3 regions of the Kitasatospora sp. NPDC127060 genome follow, and region 2 is predicted to be linked to each of the others. Evidence: riboswitches for the same ligand, from Rfam matches in the RefSeq annotation. Region 2 holds a riboswitch; each other region holds the start of a gene.
The links. A riboswitch is a leader RNA that binds a small molecule or an ion and turns the genes downstream of it on or off. The one in region 2 is predicted to bind S-adenosylmethionine.
Positions count from the first base shown of each region.

Region 1 (5,471 bases), on a different contig from region 2:
GGGGGAGCGCGGTGGCCGCGGCGGCCAGGCGCTTGGTGCGGTCGGCGCGCTCCTCCGGGCTCATGGTGAGACCGGTGTGCAGGGCCTCGGCGGTGGCGATCACGTCGTAGGGGTTGACGGTGAGGGCGTCGTCCCCGAGTTCGGCGTGGGCGCCGGCCTCCCGGGACAGGACGAGGGCGCAGCCCTGGTCGGAGACCACCGGGACTTCCTTGGCGACCAGGTTCATGCCGTCCCGGATCGGGTTGACGAGTGCCACGTCGGCGAGCCGGTAGGCGGCCAGGGAACGCGGGAAGTCGTCGTTGACGTGCAGGATCAGCGGCTGCCAGGTGGGGGTGGCGAACTCGGCGTTGATGGCGGCGGCGAGGCGTTCGACCTCGGCGGTGTAGTCGCGGTACTCGGCGAGGTCGGTGCGGGACGGGTAGGCGAAGGCGATGTGGACCACCCGGTCGTGCCACTCGGGGCGGGTGCGGAGCAGGTGCCGGTAGGCCTGGAGGCCGCGGACGATGTTCTTGCTCAGCTCGGTGCGGTCGACCCGGACGATGGTGCGGCGGTCGCCGACGGCGGCGCGCAGCCCGGTGAGGCGGTCGTCCACGTCGGGGCGGTGGGCGCGCTCGCGGAGGAAGTCCGCGTCGGCGCCCAGGGCGTGGACGCCGAGGTGGGTGGTGCGGCCCTGGTGGGTGACGGTGAGGGCGGCGGGGTCGAACTCGGCGCCGAGGAGGTCCTCGCAGCAGGCGGCGAAGGCGCGGGCCCAGCGTTCGGTGAGGAAGCCGGCCCGGTCGGCGCCGAGGATGCCGGTCAGGACGGCCCGGGCGACGTCGTCGGGGAGCATCCGGTAGTACTCGGGCGGGGCCCAGGGGGTGTGGGAGAAGTGGCCGATCCGCAGGTCGGGGCGGGCCTGCCGGAGCAGGGCCGGGGTGAGAGAGAGGTGGTAGTCCTGCACCAGGACCGCGGCGTCCGGGGCGGCTTCGGCGGCCAGCGCGTTCGCGAAGGCGGTGTTGTAGGCCTGGTAGGAGGCCCATTCGGTGCGGAAGGCGGCGTCGAAGGAGGGCGCGGTGGGGGTCGCGTAGAGCATGTGGTGGACGAACCAGAGGGTGGAGTTGGCGACGCCGTTGTAGGCGTGGGCGAAGGTCTCCCGGTCGATGTCGAGCATCCGTACGGCCTGGCCGCCGACCTCGTGCCCGGCGAGGTCGAGGCGGCCGTCGGGGGCCTCCCGGGCGGCTCTGCGGTCGGCGTCACCGAGTGCGGCGCAGACCCAGACGGCGGTGGGGTCGTCGATCGCGGAGAGGCCGGAGACCAGGCCGCCGCCGCCGCGGCGCAGGGTCAGCGTGCCGTCGTCGGCGGTGCTGAAGGACACCGGTCCCCGGTTGGAGGCCACCAGGACTGGGGCGGTTCCGGTCGCACTCGAACGTTCGGTCGTGAGATCGCCCATGGTTGGCATCTTGCCGGGGGGTGGGGGCCGCAAACGTTTCAGTGCCGGATCGCGTACTCGGGGAGGGTGTGCATCGGGGGGCGCTCCAGGGCCGTCACGGGGTGGGTGTGGGGGGTGAAGATGGGGGTCCCCCCGGCCGAAGGCCGGGGGAGGGTCTCCGGGGCGCGGCTGAACTGGGTGAGGTGGGGGTGGACGAGGTCGGCGGAGGCCTTGAGGCGGTGGGTGCGGTCGAGGCGTTCGAGGGCGGTGCGGTAGATGGTGGCGGCCATCCGGCCGAGGGCCTGGCTGTCCTGGTGGCGGTGGTGCCGGACGCCGACGTCGACCTGGGCCAGGGCGTCCAGGCCGACCAGGTCCAGGGCGTCGACCAGCAGGCCGAGTTCGACGCCGTAGCCGGTGGGGAAGGGCAGCCGTTCGAGGAGTGAGCGGCGGGCCGCGTACTCGCCGCCGAGCGGCTGGACGAATCCGGCGAGCTCGGGCCAGTGGAGGTTGAGGAGGGGGCGGGCGACGAGTTCGGTGACCCGCCCGCCGCCGGCCGGGACGACCGCGCCGCTGTCCGTCTCCAGCGGGCGGTCGTACATGGCCTTGACCAGCTGGATGGACTCGTCGGTCAGCAGCGGGCCGACGATGCCGGAGACGAAGGCCGGGTCGAACTCGCGCAGGTCGGCGTCGACGAAGCAGACGATGTCGCCGCGGGTGACCAGCAGGGAGCGCCAGAGCACCTCGCCCTTGCCGGGGACGGCGGGCAGCCGGGGGAGGATCCGGTCGCGGTGTTCCACCCGGGCGCCGGCCTCGGCGGCGACGGCGGCGGTGGCGTCGGTGGAGCCGGAGTCCACCACGACGAGTTCGTCGACCAGGGGCACCCGCTCCATCAGCTCGCGGCGGACGGTGCGGACGATGTCGCCGACGGTGGCCTCCTCGTCGAGCGCCGGGAGGACGACGCTGACGGTGCGGCCGGTGCGCTGTTTGGCCTCCAGCAGGGTGTGCACCGGCCGCTCGGCCGCGCTCCACGAGCGGCGGCGGAGCCAGGACGCCGCCTGCGGGAGGAGCGCGGGGGTCGGTTCGGCGGGCACGGTGACTCTCCTCGGCGGGATAGGTGGAACGGGCCATCTCGCGTGGCGGACGGTCCCGTTCGAGGTTGACGCCTTCGGATACAGTCTTCGTACAGCGGTCGGACCTTCGCACGCCGGGGTCGCCGCTGAACCATAACTTCACAAGCTCATCCAGAGGGACTGAGGGAACGGCCCGTTGACGTCCCGGCAACCTTCTCGCTCGGCTGTCGTCGACAGGCCCCGGCGGGACAGGTGCCAATTCCGGCCTGTGGCGCGCCCGCGCCACGGGGAAGATGAGGAGAGAGGCCTCCGCCATCATGGCTATCGACACTGCCGCACCCGTATCCGTCGACCTCGGCCCCGCCGCCGCGCTGTCGTGTCGGGAGTGCGGAACCCGCTTCCCGCTCGGTCCCGACTTCGCCTGCCTGGAGTGCTTCGGGCCGCTGGAGATCGCGTACGAGTTCGGGAGCGAGCGCGCCGAGGAGCTGCGCAAGCGGATCGAGTCCGGCCCCGCGTCCATCTGGCGCTACGCGCCGCTGCTGCCGGTGCCGGCCGACGTCGCTTCGAAGCCCAACCTGAACCCCGGCTGGACCCCGCTGGTGAAGGCGGACAACCTGGGCCGGGAGCTCGGGTTCACCGCGCAGCTGCACATCAAGGACGACTCCGGCAACCCGACCCACTCGTTCAAGGACCGGGTGGTCGCGTGTGCGATCGAGGCGGCCCGGGCGTTCGGCTACACCACGCTGTCCTGCTCCTCCACCGGCAACCTGGCCGGTGCGGTGGGCGCGGCGGCGGCCCGGGCCGGGTTCCGGTCCTGCGTGTTCATCCCGCACGACCTGGAGCAGGGCAAGGTCGTGATGGCCGGGGTGTACGGCGGCGAGCTGGTCGGCATCGAGGGCAACTACGACGACGTGAACCGCTTCTGCTCGGAGCTGATCGGGGACCAGGCCGGCGAGGGCTGGGGCTTCGTGAACGTCAATCTGCGGCCGTACTACGGCGAGGGCTCCAAGACGCTGGCGTACGAGATCTGCGAGCAGCTCGGCTGGCGGCTGCCGGAGCAGATCGTCATCCCGATCGCCTCGGGCTCCCAGCTGACGAAGATCGACAAGGGGCTGCAGGAGCTGATCAAGCTGGGCCTGGTCGAGGACCGGCCGTACCGGATCTTCGGCGCCCAGGCGGAGGGCTGCTCGCCGGTGTCGGCGGCCTTCAAGGCCGGGCGGGACGTGATCAAGCCGGTGAAGCCGGACACCATCGCCAAGTCGCTGGCGATCGGCAACCCGGCTGACGGCCCGTACGTGCTGGACATCGCCCGCCGCACCGGCGGTGCGGTCGAGGACGTCACGGACGCGGAGGTGGTGGCGGCGATCCGGCTGCTGGCCCGCACCGAGGGGATCTTCGCCGAGACCGCGGGCGGGGTGACCGTCGGCGTGCTGAAGAAGCTGGTCGAGACCGGTCAGCTGGATCCGGCCAAGGAGACCGTCGCGATCAACACCGGCGACGGCCTGAAGACGCTGGACGCCGTCTCCGAGGCCGGGATGACCGCCGTGATCCGCCCGAGCCTGGACGCCTTCCGCGCCGCCGGCCTCGCGTCCGCCTGAACCGCCCCCCACCCCGCAAGGAGAGTCATGAGCGCCAACGTCCGCATCCCCACCATCCTGCGCACCTACACCGGCGGCGCGGCCGAGGTCACCGCGGAGGGGGCCACCCTGGCCGAGGTCATCGCCGACCTGGAGCGCAACCACGCCGGCATCTCGGCCCGGATCCTGGACGACACCGGCAAGCTGCGCCGTTTCGTCAACGTGTACGTGAACGACGACGACGTGCGCTTCGCCGAGGGCCTGGCGACCGAGATCAAGGACGGTGCCGGCGTCTCGATCATTCCGGCGGTGGCCGGCGGCTGCTGAGCCGCCCCGCTCTTTTCCGCGCCGCCCGCACGTACGGAATTCGATTCCCCGTATGTGCGGGCGGTCGCGCGTATTTCGGCGGGAATATTCCGGGTCGAGTCGGAGTAGAGTGTGGCTCTGCTGGGAACAGGGCTCCGCTCCCGGCGGACGGGGTGCGTCGCCGGAGGTCGTCCGGCCGCTGAGACCGGCCTGGGCGCCGGGTCGGGAAACATGTCAGGCAGATGTCAGAATTCCTGCAGGCATTTGAGTAATTCGTCCGCTATGTCCGGCGTGCAATGCCGATTTCCTCCCGGTTTGTTCGCTCTTGTCTCTTGGCAGGGCTGCGGAATTCCCGGCGGTTGACCCTGTTGCAGAGGGCGTCGATCCGGATACATTCAGCGGCGGTCGACGTAATCACCCGCTCACGGAAGCCGTCCGGCGCCCCCGTGCGGAGGGTTGCGGCGTGCACGGCTGCGCTCAGGGGGGGTTCCCCGGGCCGGCCTTCAAAACCAGACCCGGGCCCGCGACCTGCGGGCCCGTGAAGGGCCAGCACAGCACTAGGGGAGTTCGGAATGGCTCAGGGCACCGTCAAGTGGTTCAACGCGGAGAAGGGCTACGGCTTCATCGCGGTCGACGGTGGTGCGGACGTCTTCGTCCACTACAGCGCGATCCAGATGGACGGCTACCGCACCCTCGAGGAGGGCCAGCGGGTCGAGTTCGAGATCTCCCAGGGACAGAAGGGCCCGCAGGCGGACATGGTCCGCGCGGCGGTCTGACCCCTTCCGACTCCAGGAGCTCGGCACGGCCCACGACTGGTGGACCTCCTGCTTCTCGACGGGCCCGTACGACACGCGTCGTACGGGCCCGTTCGCGTACCCGCGCCGGCCCGGACGGCGGCTCGCGGGTTGTGGATTGGGCTTGCACTCGACCACCCGGAGTGCTAATCATTGGCGTTAGCACTCACAGTGTGAGAGTGACAGCGGACCGGGTCGGTGAGGCCCCCGGGGGCGGTAGGGGAATGGACCTCCGCACACCAGGGCCGTCCGTCGCGGGCACCCCTTGGTCCGAGCAGTCGACCGTGTCCCGGAGGACCACTTCTGATGGCCAAGA
Region 1 is NZ_JBHXEG010000041.1:4,437-9,907, forward strand. It holds gene ACFWIS_RS22285 (trehalose-6-phosphate synthase) at 1-1,429, opposite strand, end outside; gene ACFWIS_RS22290 (glucosyl-3-phosphoglycerate synthase) at 1,468-2,499, opposite strand; SAM riboswitch class I at 2,643-2,778, shown strand; gene thrC (threonine synthase) at 2,796-4,076, shown strand; gene ACFWIS_RS22300 (MoaD/ThiS family protein) at 4,104-4,382, shown strand; gene ACFWIS_RS22305 (cold-shock protein) at 4,934-5,137, shown strand; gene groL (chaperonin GroEL) at 5,462-5,471, shown strand, end outside.
Region 1: linked by a shared signal. The riboswitch ahead of thrC (threonine synthase) and the one ahead of ACFWIS_RS29165 (IclR family transcriptional regulator) in region 2 are both predicted to bind S-adenosylmethionine.

Region 2 (5,471 bases):
CGGCCCGCAGGAACGCGAGCCGGTGGTTGAAGCGGATGGTGTAGTAGGTGTCCTGACCGACCACCAGGGTCCGGTCGTTCGGCACGCTCCCGTCGATGGTGCGTTGCTGGAAGAAGTCGGCGGGCCGGGGCGTGCCGTCGACCGCGACGTACGCCTGACCGGCGGCGATGGACGCCCGCAGCGCCACCACCGGAAGCGGCTCGATGCCCGGGTACGGGGCGTACGCGGATGCCTCGGGGTAGGCACGGCCGTACACCGGGACCGTCTCCAGCCCCGGTCTCGGCGCGAGCAGCGTTCGAACGGCCGTTCCCCCGGGGTCGGACGGCGCGGCGGGCCACCGGTCGCGGCGGGTCCGGCGGCCTCCCGGGTCGAGGAACCAGCACTTCTGCCCGTCGTACCAGATCGCCGTCCAGTCCCCCGTCCGGTCGGCGACCACGTAGCGGGCGCCGGTGACCGCCGTGTCGCTCCAGTCGTCGAGCGCGGTGCTCCCGCCGTTGACCAGCGGGGCGTCGGCGGACGGTCCCGTGTGCAGCCGGACGATGGTGCGCGGCTCGCCGTTCGCGACCGGTGCGGACGGTGCGCCGGGTGCGGACGGTGCGCCGGGTGTGCCCGGTGCGGACGGTGTGCCGGGTGTGCCCGGTGCGGACGGTGCGCCGGGTGTGCCCGGTGCGGACGGTCGGCCGGCCTCCTCGGTGGCCGAGGCGATGGTCACGGTGTCGCCAGGGCGCGGCGGACCCTGGTCGGGGCTCGTCGGGAGCGCCACGCCGAGCAACTCCAGGTAGTGGTCCCAGTCCCAGAAGGGGCCCGGGTCCGTGTGCATGCCGGACACCGCCTCCTGGGTCGGCGCCGGAACCTCCTCGTGGCCGATGACGTGCTGCCGGTCCAGCGGGATACCGAACCGCTCCGCCAGGTAGCGCACCAGCTCAGCGGAGGAGCGGTAGAGCTGCTCCGAGTACCAGGTCGGGCGGTCGGTGGGGAGTGCGAAGCCCTCGTGCTCGATCCCGATGCTGTGCATGTTGACGGTCTTGTTGCCCGAGTGCCAGGCGATGTCCCGCGTGCGCACCAGCTGCGCGACATGGCCGTCGGAGGCGCGCACGAGGTAGTGCGCGCTGACCTGCTCGCGCGGGTCCTGGAAGGTGTCCACCGCCGAGGTGTAGCTGCCCTCGGTGTCGTGCACCACGATGTGGCGGATCTGCAGACCGTCCGCCGGCCGGTCGACCGGGTTGTAATTCCCGTACGAGGAAGGGTCCTTGGGATCGATCAGCGCGTACGCGGCGGGCACGAACGCGCAGTCGAGGTGTTCGGGGCACTCGGCGGCCGGCCCGGCGGCTCGGCGCGACGGCGGTCGGGGCCGGTCCGGCGGCACGAGGTCCGGGTCGGCGGCCAGTCGCATCCGGGCGCCCTCGGCGGTGGTCCGCGCCGCGCCCGTGCGCAGGGTCTCGAACACCCGGTCCGCGAGCAGACCGCCGTCGTCGCCGCCGTCCGCTCCCCCGTCGGCCGGGGCACCCCTCCCGAAGGCCGTCACCGCCCCGTACCAGTCGCCCGGCCTGCCGCCCGCCGAGCCCGCGCTGGTACGCCGGTACGACGCCAGCAGGGCGGCGCCGCCGCGGAGGTTCTGCAGGGTGTCGCGCCTCAACTCCTCGGCCGGGCGGCCGATCAGCGCGGCCGCGGCGCGCAGCGTGTGCAGCGCGGGCGAGTCCTTGCCGCGGGCTGCCGCGAGGTCGACGTCGGTCAGGCCCAGGACCCCGTAGTTCCCCGTGGTGCTCGGCCTGCCCCGGTGGGACTCCCAGCGGCTCTCCTGGTAGGCCAGCGCCAGGAGCACCCCCACCGGCACTCCGAACTCCGCTGCCGCCGAGGCGAATTGCTCCTGCAATCGGATCTGTCGGCCGTCGCCCGGCGCTTCGAGGGCCGCGCCCGATGCGACCTGCGGGGCCGCGCAGACAGCGGCGAGCAAGGCGGACAGGACGCCCAGGACGGGTCTCACGATGACAGTCACCACTCCGGTTTCAGCGGACCCTGAAGCTGCGCAGCACGTCGTAGCGCTCGCCGCCCGGGCCCAGGACGAGGGTCTGATGGGCGCAGTCCGCCCGGTCGTGCAGTCGGTTCCGCGGGCGAGGACGCCCAGTGTGCCGGCCCCGGCCGGGCGCCGGGGGCTGACCTCACCCGCGCTCCGGTGGCCCCCAGAGTTCTAACACGCGGCCGCGCCCCGCGGAGGTCCGCAGCGTCCCCGCGTGTCGGTCCTGGACGACAGCCCCGGTGTGCCGTTCGGTCGCCTTCCGCGTCGGGTCGGCGGGAACGGGCGCACTCTCCGCACCGGCTGTGGAGGGTGACCGCCATGACGATCGCGCTCCCCTCACCCGTCCGCGCCGCGGGTACCGTCCTCGCCGCCCTCGCCCTGGTCGCTCGCCCCGCCACCTCCGGGAGCGCCGCCGGCACCTACCGCCCCGCCCGGACCGCATCGGCCTGGCTGCCGTGGTGGGGCGGGGAGGCTGTCCTGGAGGACGCGCTGCGGCACGCTTCCCAACTCCACACCGTCAGTCCCTTCTGGTACGAGGCCAGCTCCGACACCGCCATCGGCGGCTGCTCCGGCGCGGGCGACCGGCGCACGGTGGACCGGCTGCACGAGAAGCGGACCGGGGTCGTGCCCACCGTCATCGAAACCCCCGACGCCACGGCCATGGCAGAACTCCTGAGCGACCCGGCCCGCCGCGCCGCCCACGTCGACGCGCGCATGGGGATCGCCGGGAGCGCCGGGTACGACGGCCTCGACCTGGACGACGAGGGCATGGCCGAGACCGGTGACGAAGGGCTGCGGGAGCGGGCGCGGATCGGCGTGGACCGGGTGCTCACCGGGGCCCGGACCGGCTCGATCGTCCTCAACCACGACGGCTGCCTCACACCCGGGTTCGTCCCGGCCCCGGGCGGACCGGCCGACCGCTCCCAGACCGCCGAAGCCGTCCACCGCTACCTGCCGCGGCTCCGCACGGCCGGCTACCGGTTCACCGTCCCCGGCGACTCCTGACACCCGCCTGACCGCCGCGGCGGAGCGGTGCACCGCAGTGCGGGACCACGGCGCACCGTCGCACTGTCGCAGGCCGGCGGATCAGGATCGGCGCAGCGCCTCGCTCAGCTGGCCGGCCGCCTCGACCACCGCCTGGGAGAGGCGGGCGCCGGGGTGCCGGGTGACCCGTTCGATCGGGCCCGAGACGGAGACGGCGGCCACCACCCGCCCGCCCGGACCGCGCACGGGCGCGGCGACGGAGGCGACGCCGGGCTCGCGTTCGCCGACGGCCTGGGCCCAGCCCCGGCGCCGGACCCCGCTGAGGGCGGTGGCGGTGAAACGGGCGCCCTGGAGCCCCCGGTGGAGGCGCTCGGGCTCCTCCCAGGCGAGCAGCACCTGGGCGGCGGACCCGGCCTTCATCGGCAGGGCCAGACCGACCGGAACGGTGTCGCGCAGGCCGAAGAGGCGCTCGGCCGCCGCCACGCAGACCCGGACCTCGCCCTGCCGGCGGTAGAGCTGGGCGGTCTCACCGGTGACGTCGCGCAGCTGGGTGAGGATCGGGCCGGCGGCGGTCAGCAGGTGGTCCTCACCCGCGGCCACCGACAGCTCGGTGAGCCGCGGCCCGAGGACGAACCGGCCCTGCAGGTCACGCCCGAGCAGGCGGTGGTGTTCCAGCGCGACGGCGATCCGGTGGGCGGTCGGCCGGGCCAGGCCGGTGGCGTCGACCAGGCCGGCCAGGGTGGCCGGTCCGGCCTCCAGGGTGCCGAGGATCGAGGTGATCTTGTCGAGCACGCCGACACCGCTCGTGTTCTCCATGGACGGGTACTCCAGTCTCAGATCCCGTGGCCGTGGGTGGGTTCGGCTCACGGGCGCTCCGATGGGGGTGGGAGCGGGGCGGTCAGCGAGGACGGGCCTGCGAAGCGGGCCGATTGCCTGCGCCGGACACGAGATGGGTACGCGAAAGGGCCGGGGCGGGAAGCGCCCGGACGAAGGACAGCACAGAGAGCACCGTGTCTCCTCATCTTCCCCGCGCCACGTTGGCGACAGGCCGGAGTTGGCACTGACCCCGGACGGCACGGCGCGTACTTCGGACGCCGAGTCGAACGGGGAGTTGCCGGGGCTTCGTAGGGCCGGTCCCTCCACCCCTCTGGATGATTCGCGGAGAACCATACAAGATTTCCGGGGCATCCCGCCAAACCTTTCCCGCACCTCCACCCCCGGAACCCCAGGGGCCGACACACCGGGACCGGTCGGCGGGGTGGCCGGGGCGCGGAAGAATACGACGGGTGACCAGCACTCAGCCGCCTCCCCGGGGCCTCACCGCCCTGATCCCCGACGCCCGCGCCAGGGCCACGCCCGGCGAACGGGCCGCTTCCCAACTCCTGCACCTGCGCGAGGCGACCGTGCCGGTTCCGGTCCTCGCCGCGGCCGCCGAGCTGATCGCCCCTCAGCTGCAGGACCCCGACCCGGCCACCCGCGCGGCCGCCACCGCCGTGCACACCCGCCTGCTCGCCGCCATCGAGGACGCCGCGCCGGGCCGGTAGACCCTGCCGGGCCCGGTGACCGCCATCCGGCCGAGCGACACCGGTCTCTGGGCCCGCCGGACCCGGGGGCTCAGGGCCGGGCGCCCGACGCGCGCCGAACGGTGAGCATGTCCTGGGTGTGGCCGATCAAGTAGCTGCCGTCGGGCTGGGCGAAGTGCTCCCGGACGTAGGCGGTGAGGGCGGCCCGGGTGGGGAGGGGGTCCAGGGCGGCGAGGTCGGCGACGTTGACCATGAACTCGGCGACGTCGACGGCCTCGGCGAGGTGGGGCGTGCGGTAGTGGAGGTCGAGGGTCTCCAAGGCGTAGCTGTGGGCCGGGCGGTGGGCGCGCAAGCCGTCGAGGAGGGCGCTCAGGTCGTAGCGCACGCCGGTGAAGTGGGCGGCCATCCTCATGCAGGGGCTCTCGGGGTTCTGCAGGACGACCAGCAGGGTGCCGCCGGGGGCCGTCCACTCGATGGCGCGGGTGACGGTGGGGAGCCAGTCGGGCTCCGGGACGTAGTAGAGCACGTGGGAGAGGTGGACCAGGTCGGCCGGCTCGGACGGCTCGGCGCGGTCCAGCGGTTCGGGGAGGACGACGGCGCCCGGGCAGGCGGCGCCGAGCTCCTCCCGCATGGCGGCGCTCGGTTCCACGGCGATCGTGCGGTCGAAGTACCGGGCCAGGTGGGCGGTGGTGCGGCCGTCGCCGGCGCCGAGGTCCAGCAGGACCCGGCGGTGCGGGAGACCGGTGGCGACCTCGGTCAGCCTGGCGTGGGTGCGGGGCTTCTCGTCGGTGCCGGCGAGGAAGAGGTCGAAGGCCCGCCGGTAGTCGGCGCCGGAGGTCTCCAGCACGCGGACCGGATCGGTGTCGTCCGCCAACTGTTCCATCTGGTGGCCCTCCTGGGGATCGATACGGCTGGGGTGCGGATTTGGATGGGCGCCCATTGCAGCC
Region 2 is NZ_JBHXEG010000064.1:7,565-13,035, forward strand. It holds gene ACFWIS_RS29150 (polysaccharide deacetylase family protein) at 1-44, shown strand, start outside; gene ACFWIS_RS29155 (N-acetylmuramoyl-L-alanine amidase) at 1-1,984, opposite strand, end outside; gene ACFWIS_RS29160 (hypothetical protein) at 2,336-3,022, shown strand; gene ACFWIS_RS29165 (IclR family transcriptional regulator) at 3,104-3,817, opposite strand; SAM riboswitch class I at 4,017-4,159, opposite strand; gene ACFWIS_RS29170 (hypothetical protein) at 4,288-4,545, shown strand; gene ACFWIS_RS29175 (class I SAM-dependent methyltransferase) at 4,616-5,407, opposite strand.

Region 3 (5,471 bases), on a different contig from region 2:
TCGCGTCCGGGGCGATCGGGCCGGGGCCGAGCGACTGGACGAACGCGGCGAGCTGGTCGATCTCGCCCTGGGTGTAGATGGCCTTCTTGCGCGGCACCTGGGCACCGGGCTGCTGGGCCGGCATGCGGCCGGTGCCGACCTGGAAGTCGACGGCGGCGGAGCCCACGCCGACCAGGCTCGGCCCGTCACTGCTGCCCTGGCCGTTCAGGCCGTGGCAGGAGGAGCAGCCGACGGCGAAGAGCTTCTTGCCCTCATCGATCGCGAGCGACTGCGCGGCGACGTCGGCCTTCGCCTTGTCGGCGGGCGCGAACATGCCGTACAGCCCCCCGGTTGCCGCCAGGGCGAGAAGTAGGACGACCAGCGCCGCCAATGGGTGGCGCCGTCGTGCGGAGAGCTTTTTCACGGAATAACCCCGGTGTCAGGATCTGGTCGACTGGTGGGTGCACCCGGCTGCCGGTCTGGCCGGCACGAGGCTGCCTGTCCAAGGCTGCGCGCGCGGTCGGTCGGTGGGAGCGTCGGCACCGGCAGAAGCGGCCCGTCGCCGGTGAGGGCGGGGGCCGCAGCCGGTGGCCAGCGACCTGATCAGCTGGTTACTTGATCAGGTAGATGGTCGCGAACAGGCCGATCCACACGACGTCGACGAAGTGCCAGTAGTAGGACACGACGATCGCGGCGGTGGCCTGCTCGTGCGTGAAGCGCTTGGCTGCGTACGTCCGTCCGAGGACCAGCAGGAAGGCGATCAGACCACCCGTCACGTGCAGACCGTGGAAGCCGGTGGTCAGGTAGAACACCGTGCCGTACGGGTCGGAGGACAGCGAGAGGCCGTCGTTCTTGACCAGCTCGGTGTACTCGTAGACCTGGCCGCCGATGAAGATCGCGCCCATGAAGAACGTGAGGATGAACCAACCGCGGAGCTTCTTCACGTCACCGCGCTCGGCGGCGAACACGCCGAGCTGGCAGGTGAGCGAGGAGAGCACCAGGACGGTGGTGTTGATCGAGGAGAACGTCACGTTGAGGGCGTGCGCCTTCTCGGCCCAGAACTCGGCTCCCTTGACGGAGCGGAGCGTGAAGTACATCGCGAAGAGGGCCGCGAAGAACATCAGCTCGGAACTGAGCCAGACGATCGTTCCGACGCTGACCATGTTCGGTCGATTGACCGATCCGTGCGCGTGCCCGGTTTCTGTTGCTGTTGCTGTCGCCACGACGGACATTATGTCGGTCCCTTATTCCGTCTTCACGTCGGGGGGTGTCCCTCGGAGTGTCCGGTGCGTGCGGTATGCCCGCTTGGGGGCCGACGGGGTGTCCGGACGGGGGCCGAGCAGCGGCGTGTCCCTTTTCTGACGGTTCCTCGGAACGGCCCGCTACCCCGTTGCCCGGCGCGTCGTTGCCCGGTCGGCGCAGCGTCGGATCGTAGGGGAGGGAGAGGCGGCATCGGCCGTCCGGGTGGACCTGGCCGACCCGGGTGACGGGCCGTCCTCCGGGCGGGTGAGTCGTGGGCGCGGCGGCTTGAGGGGGAACGTGCGCGAGGGGGACCGGCGACGGGTGAAACGGGGGTAGCATCCGGATCAGGTGAACGTGGTCCGGATCACACTTGAGGGAGCAGGGCCCATGGCGTACACGACCGACGAGACGCTCACCGTCCTCGTCTACAGCGACGACCGCAACACCCGCGAGCAGGTGCTGACGGCACTCGGCCGTCGGCCCGCCGAGGATCTTCCGGAGCTGTCCTACCTCGAGTGCGCGACCACCCCCGCGGTGATCAAGGCGCTGGAGAAGGGCGGCATCGACCTCTGCGTGCTGGACGGCGAGGCGGTGCCGGCCGGCGGCCTCGGCCTCGGGCGCCAGCTCAAGGACGAGATCTACGGCTGCCCGCCGGTGCTGGTGCTGATCGGCCGGCCGCAGGACTCCTGGCTCGCCGCCTGGAGCCGGGCCGACGCCGCGATCTCCCACCCGGTGGACCCGGTGGCGCTGGCCGAGGCGGTCGCCACCCTGCTGCGGGCACGGGTGGCCAAGCGGGCCCCGGCCACGCGTTGAACAGCGCCGTCTCAGTACTAGAGAAGACGGGGCCGTAGGGACCCCGCCGCTCGATAGGCTGGCTCCATCCGTACGGACGTCCCCCGAGCGGGGAACCGACAACAGCTGGAGTCAGCCATGGTGAACGTGAACCCTGCGAACGGTGGTACCGACCCCGCGCAGGTGGTCCGCACCTGGCCGGACCTCCTGGCGGCGCTGTTGAAGGGGGAGGACCTCGACCGCTCGTCCACCGCGTGGGCGATGGACCGGATCATGAGCGGCGAGGCGTCCCCCGTCCAGGTGGCCGGGTTCATGGTGGCGCTGCGGGCCAAGGGCGAGACGGTCGACGAGGTCGCGGGCCTGGTGGACGCGATGTACGAGCACGCCGAGCCGCTGGAGATCCCCGGCCCGGCGGTCGACATCGTCGGCACCGGCGGGGACCGGGCGAAGACCGTCAACATCTCGACCATGTCGGCGATCGTCGCGGCGGCGGCCGGGGCCAAGGTGGTCAAGCACGGCAACCGGGCCGCCTCCTCGTCCAGCGGGTCCTCGGACGTGCTGGAGAAGCTCGGGGTGGTGCTGGACCTCTCCCCCCGGCGGGTGGCCGAGGTGGCCGAGGAGGTCGGGCTCACCTTCTGCTTCGCGGCGAAGTTCCACCCCTCGATGCGGCACGCCGCCACCGCGCGGCGCGACCTCGGGGTGCCCACCGCGTTCAACCTCCTCGGCCCGCTGACCAATCCGGCGAAGGTCACCTCGCACGCCATCGGCTGCTTCGACACCCGGCTGTCCGGGCTGATCGCCGGGGTGCTCGCCCGGCGCGGGGCGACGGCGCTGGTGTTCCGCGGCGACGACGGCCTGGACGAACTGACCATCACCACCACCTCGCGGGTCTGGGTGGTGCGCGACGGGGGGGTCACCGAGACCACCTTCGACCCGCGGGACGTCGGCATCGAACTGGTCGGCATCGAGGCGCTGCGCGGGGCCGACGCCGCGTACAACGCCGAGGTGGCGCGCCGGCTGCTGGCCGGGGAGCGCGGGCCGGTGCGGGACGCCGTCCTGCTGAACACCGCGGCGGCGCTGGTCGCGCTCGACATGGGCGACGCGCCGCTGGCCGAGCAGCTCGCGGCGGGCATGGTGCGGGCGGCGGAGGCGATCGACTCGGGCCGGGCGCAGGACCTGCTGCGGCGTTGGTCGGAGGCCACCAGCCGGATCTGAGGCGGCACTTGAGGGCCCGTGCCGGTTCGTCGGCACGGGCCCTTCGCGCGCGCCCCGAGCCGATGCGCCCCGAGCGTCGGCGCCGGGTCGGAGCGCCCCGGAGGCGAGGGGCGAAGACGCCGTCCGGATGGTGGATGGCCGTTTGACCGTCCGACGTACCCGACCTAGAGTCTTCGCCAGGTCATGAGTGACAGCGTCAAGCCCCAGCTTGCTGTCCGGCAACCCTCCGTCCGTGGCGGGGTGCCCTGGGTGAGGACCGGGTCGCCGGGCACACCGTCCGCGCGACAAGCGCGGACACCGGACGACGAGTACTCCCGGGGTCCCTTACCCCGTGAAGGAGTGCATCCTCATGTCCCTCGCTCTCGAAACCGCCGCCCCGCTCGCCGTCCTCGGCCACGACGTCCAGGTGCCGCTGGCCAGCGGTGCGAAGGTCGGCTACGCGGCGCTCGACTACGCGGCCAGCGCGCCGGCGCTCCAGCGGGTGTGGGACGACGTCGCCGCCTACGCGCCGTACTACGGCAGCGTGCACCGCGGGGCCGGGTACCTCTCGCAGCTGTCCACCGACCTGTTCGAGCAGAGCCGACGGACCGTCGCCGAGTTCCTCGACCTGCGCGAGGGCGACCAGGTGGTCTTCACCCGCGCCACCACCGACTCGCTCAACCTGCTGGCCGCGGCGGTGCCGGCCGGCACCCGGGTGTTCGCCTTCGAGACCGAGCACCACGCCTCGCTGCTGCCCTGGGCGCACGCCGGGCTGGAGGTCGGGTACCTGCGGGCGCCGCGCTCGCGGGCCGAGGCGGTGGAGGCGCTGGAGACCGCGCTGGCCGCCGCGCCCGAGGGCCCCAAGCTGCTGTGCGTCACCGGCGCCTCCAATGTGACCGGCGAGCTGTGGCCGGTCGCCGAGCTGACCGCGACCGCGCACCGGTACGGCGCCCGGGTGGTGCTGGACGCCGCCCAACTGGCCCCGCACCACCGGGTCTCGGTGCGCGAGCTGGGCGTCGACTGGATCGCCTTCTCCGGCCACAAGCTGTACGCGCCGTTCGGCGCCGGGGTGCTGGCCGGGCGGGCCGACTGGCTGGACGCGGCCGAGCCGTACCTGGCCGGCGGCGGGGCGACCCGGACGGTGGCCCGGGAGGCGGACGGCTCGGTGGCGGTCCAGTGGCACACCGGCCCGGCCCGGCACGAGGCCGGCTCGCCCAACGTGATCGGCGCCTACGCGATCGCCTCGGCCTGTCGGGCGCTCACCGAGGCCGGCTTCGACGCGCTGGAGGCCCGGGAGCGGCAACTGGTCGACCGGCTGACGGCCGGGCTGGCGGAGATTCCGGAGGTCCGGGTGCTGAACCTGTTCGGCGCCGGCTCGGCCCGGGTGGGCGTGCTGTCCTTCGTCGTCCGGGGCTGGAACAGCTCGCACTTCTCGGCCGCGCTGTCCGCCGAGTACGGCATCGGGGTGCGCGACGGGCTGTTCTGCGCCCACCCGCTGGTGCGGACCCTCCTGGGGGACGAGGACGTCGCTCCGTCCGAGTGCGGGGCGCCCGAGCCCTCGCTGCCGGGCGAGCGCAGCCTGAACGCGATCCGGGTGAGCTTCGGGGCGGGCACGCCGGACGAGCACGTGGAGCGCTTCCTGACCGCCGTCCGCGAGCTGGTCACCGACGGCGCGGCGTGGAACTACCGCAACGAGGGCGGCCGTTGCGTCGCCGACACCCGACGCGAGGGCTGAGGGGTGCGGGCGGACCGCTACTCGTCCAGGCCGAGGGCGAAGGCCGCTTCCAGGTCGTGCTGGGAGTAGGTGCGGAAGGCGATCTGGGTCTCGGTGTGGGCCACGCCCGGGACCTTGTTGAGCCGGCCCGGGATGACCTCGGCCAGGTCGTCGTGACGGCGCACCCGGACCATTGCCACCAGGTCGTAGCCACCGGTCACCGAGTACACCTCGCTGACCCCCTCGATCGCGGCGATGGCCTCGGCGATCTCCGGGATGCGGTCGACACTGGTCTTGATCAGGACGATGGCAGTGATCACTGTGCGGGCTCCTTCATGGGGTGCGGCCAGCGTATCGGGCCTCAGCCGGGCCGTCTCGGGGGGTGTCCGACCACGGTGCAGGCGTACAGGAAGCCGGCCGAGAAGCCGATCACGTGCACCAGGTAGGCCACCCCGGGCCCGGCCGAGTGCACCGACCACCACTGCAGGGCGAACCACAGGCCGAGCACCAGCCAGGCCGGGAAGCGCAGCGGGAGGAAGAGGAGCAGCGG
Region 3 is NZ_JBHXEG010000048.1:18,937-24,407, forward strand. It holds gene ACFWIS_RS24545 (c-type cytochrome) at 1-403, opposite strand, end outside; gene ACFWIS_RS24550 (heme-copper oxidase subunit III) at 591-1,211, opposite strand; gene ACFWIS_RS24555 (hypothetical protein) at 1,609-2,034, shown strand; gene trpD (anthranilate phosphoribosyltransferase) at 2,152-3,228, shown strand; SAM riboswitch class IV at 3,408-3,525, shown strand; gene ACFWIS_RS24565 (aminotransferase class V-fold PLP-dependent enzyme) at 3,578-4,942, shown strand; gene ACFWIS_RS24570 (Lrp/AsnC ligand binding domain-containing protein) at 4,960-5,241, opposite strand; gene ACFWIS_RS24575 (rhomboid family intramembrane serine protease) at 5,283-5,471, opposite strand, start outside.
Region 3: linked by a shared signal. The riboswitch ahead of ACFWIS_RS24565 (aminotransferase class V-fold PLP-dependent enzyme) and the one ahead of ACFWIS_RS29165 (IclR family transcriptional regulator) in region 2 are both predicted to bind S-adenosylmethionine.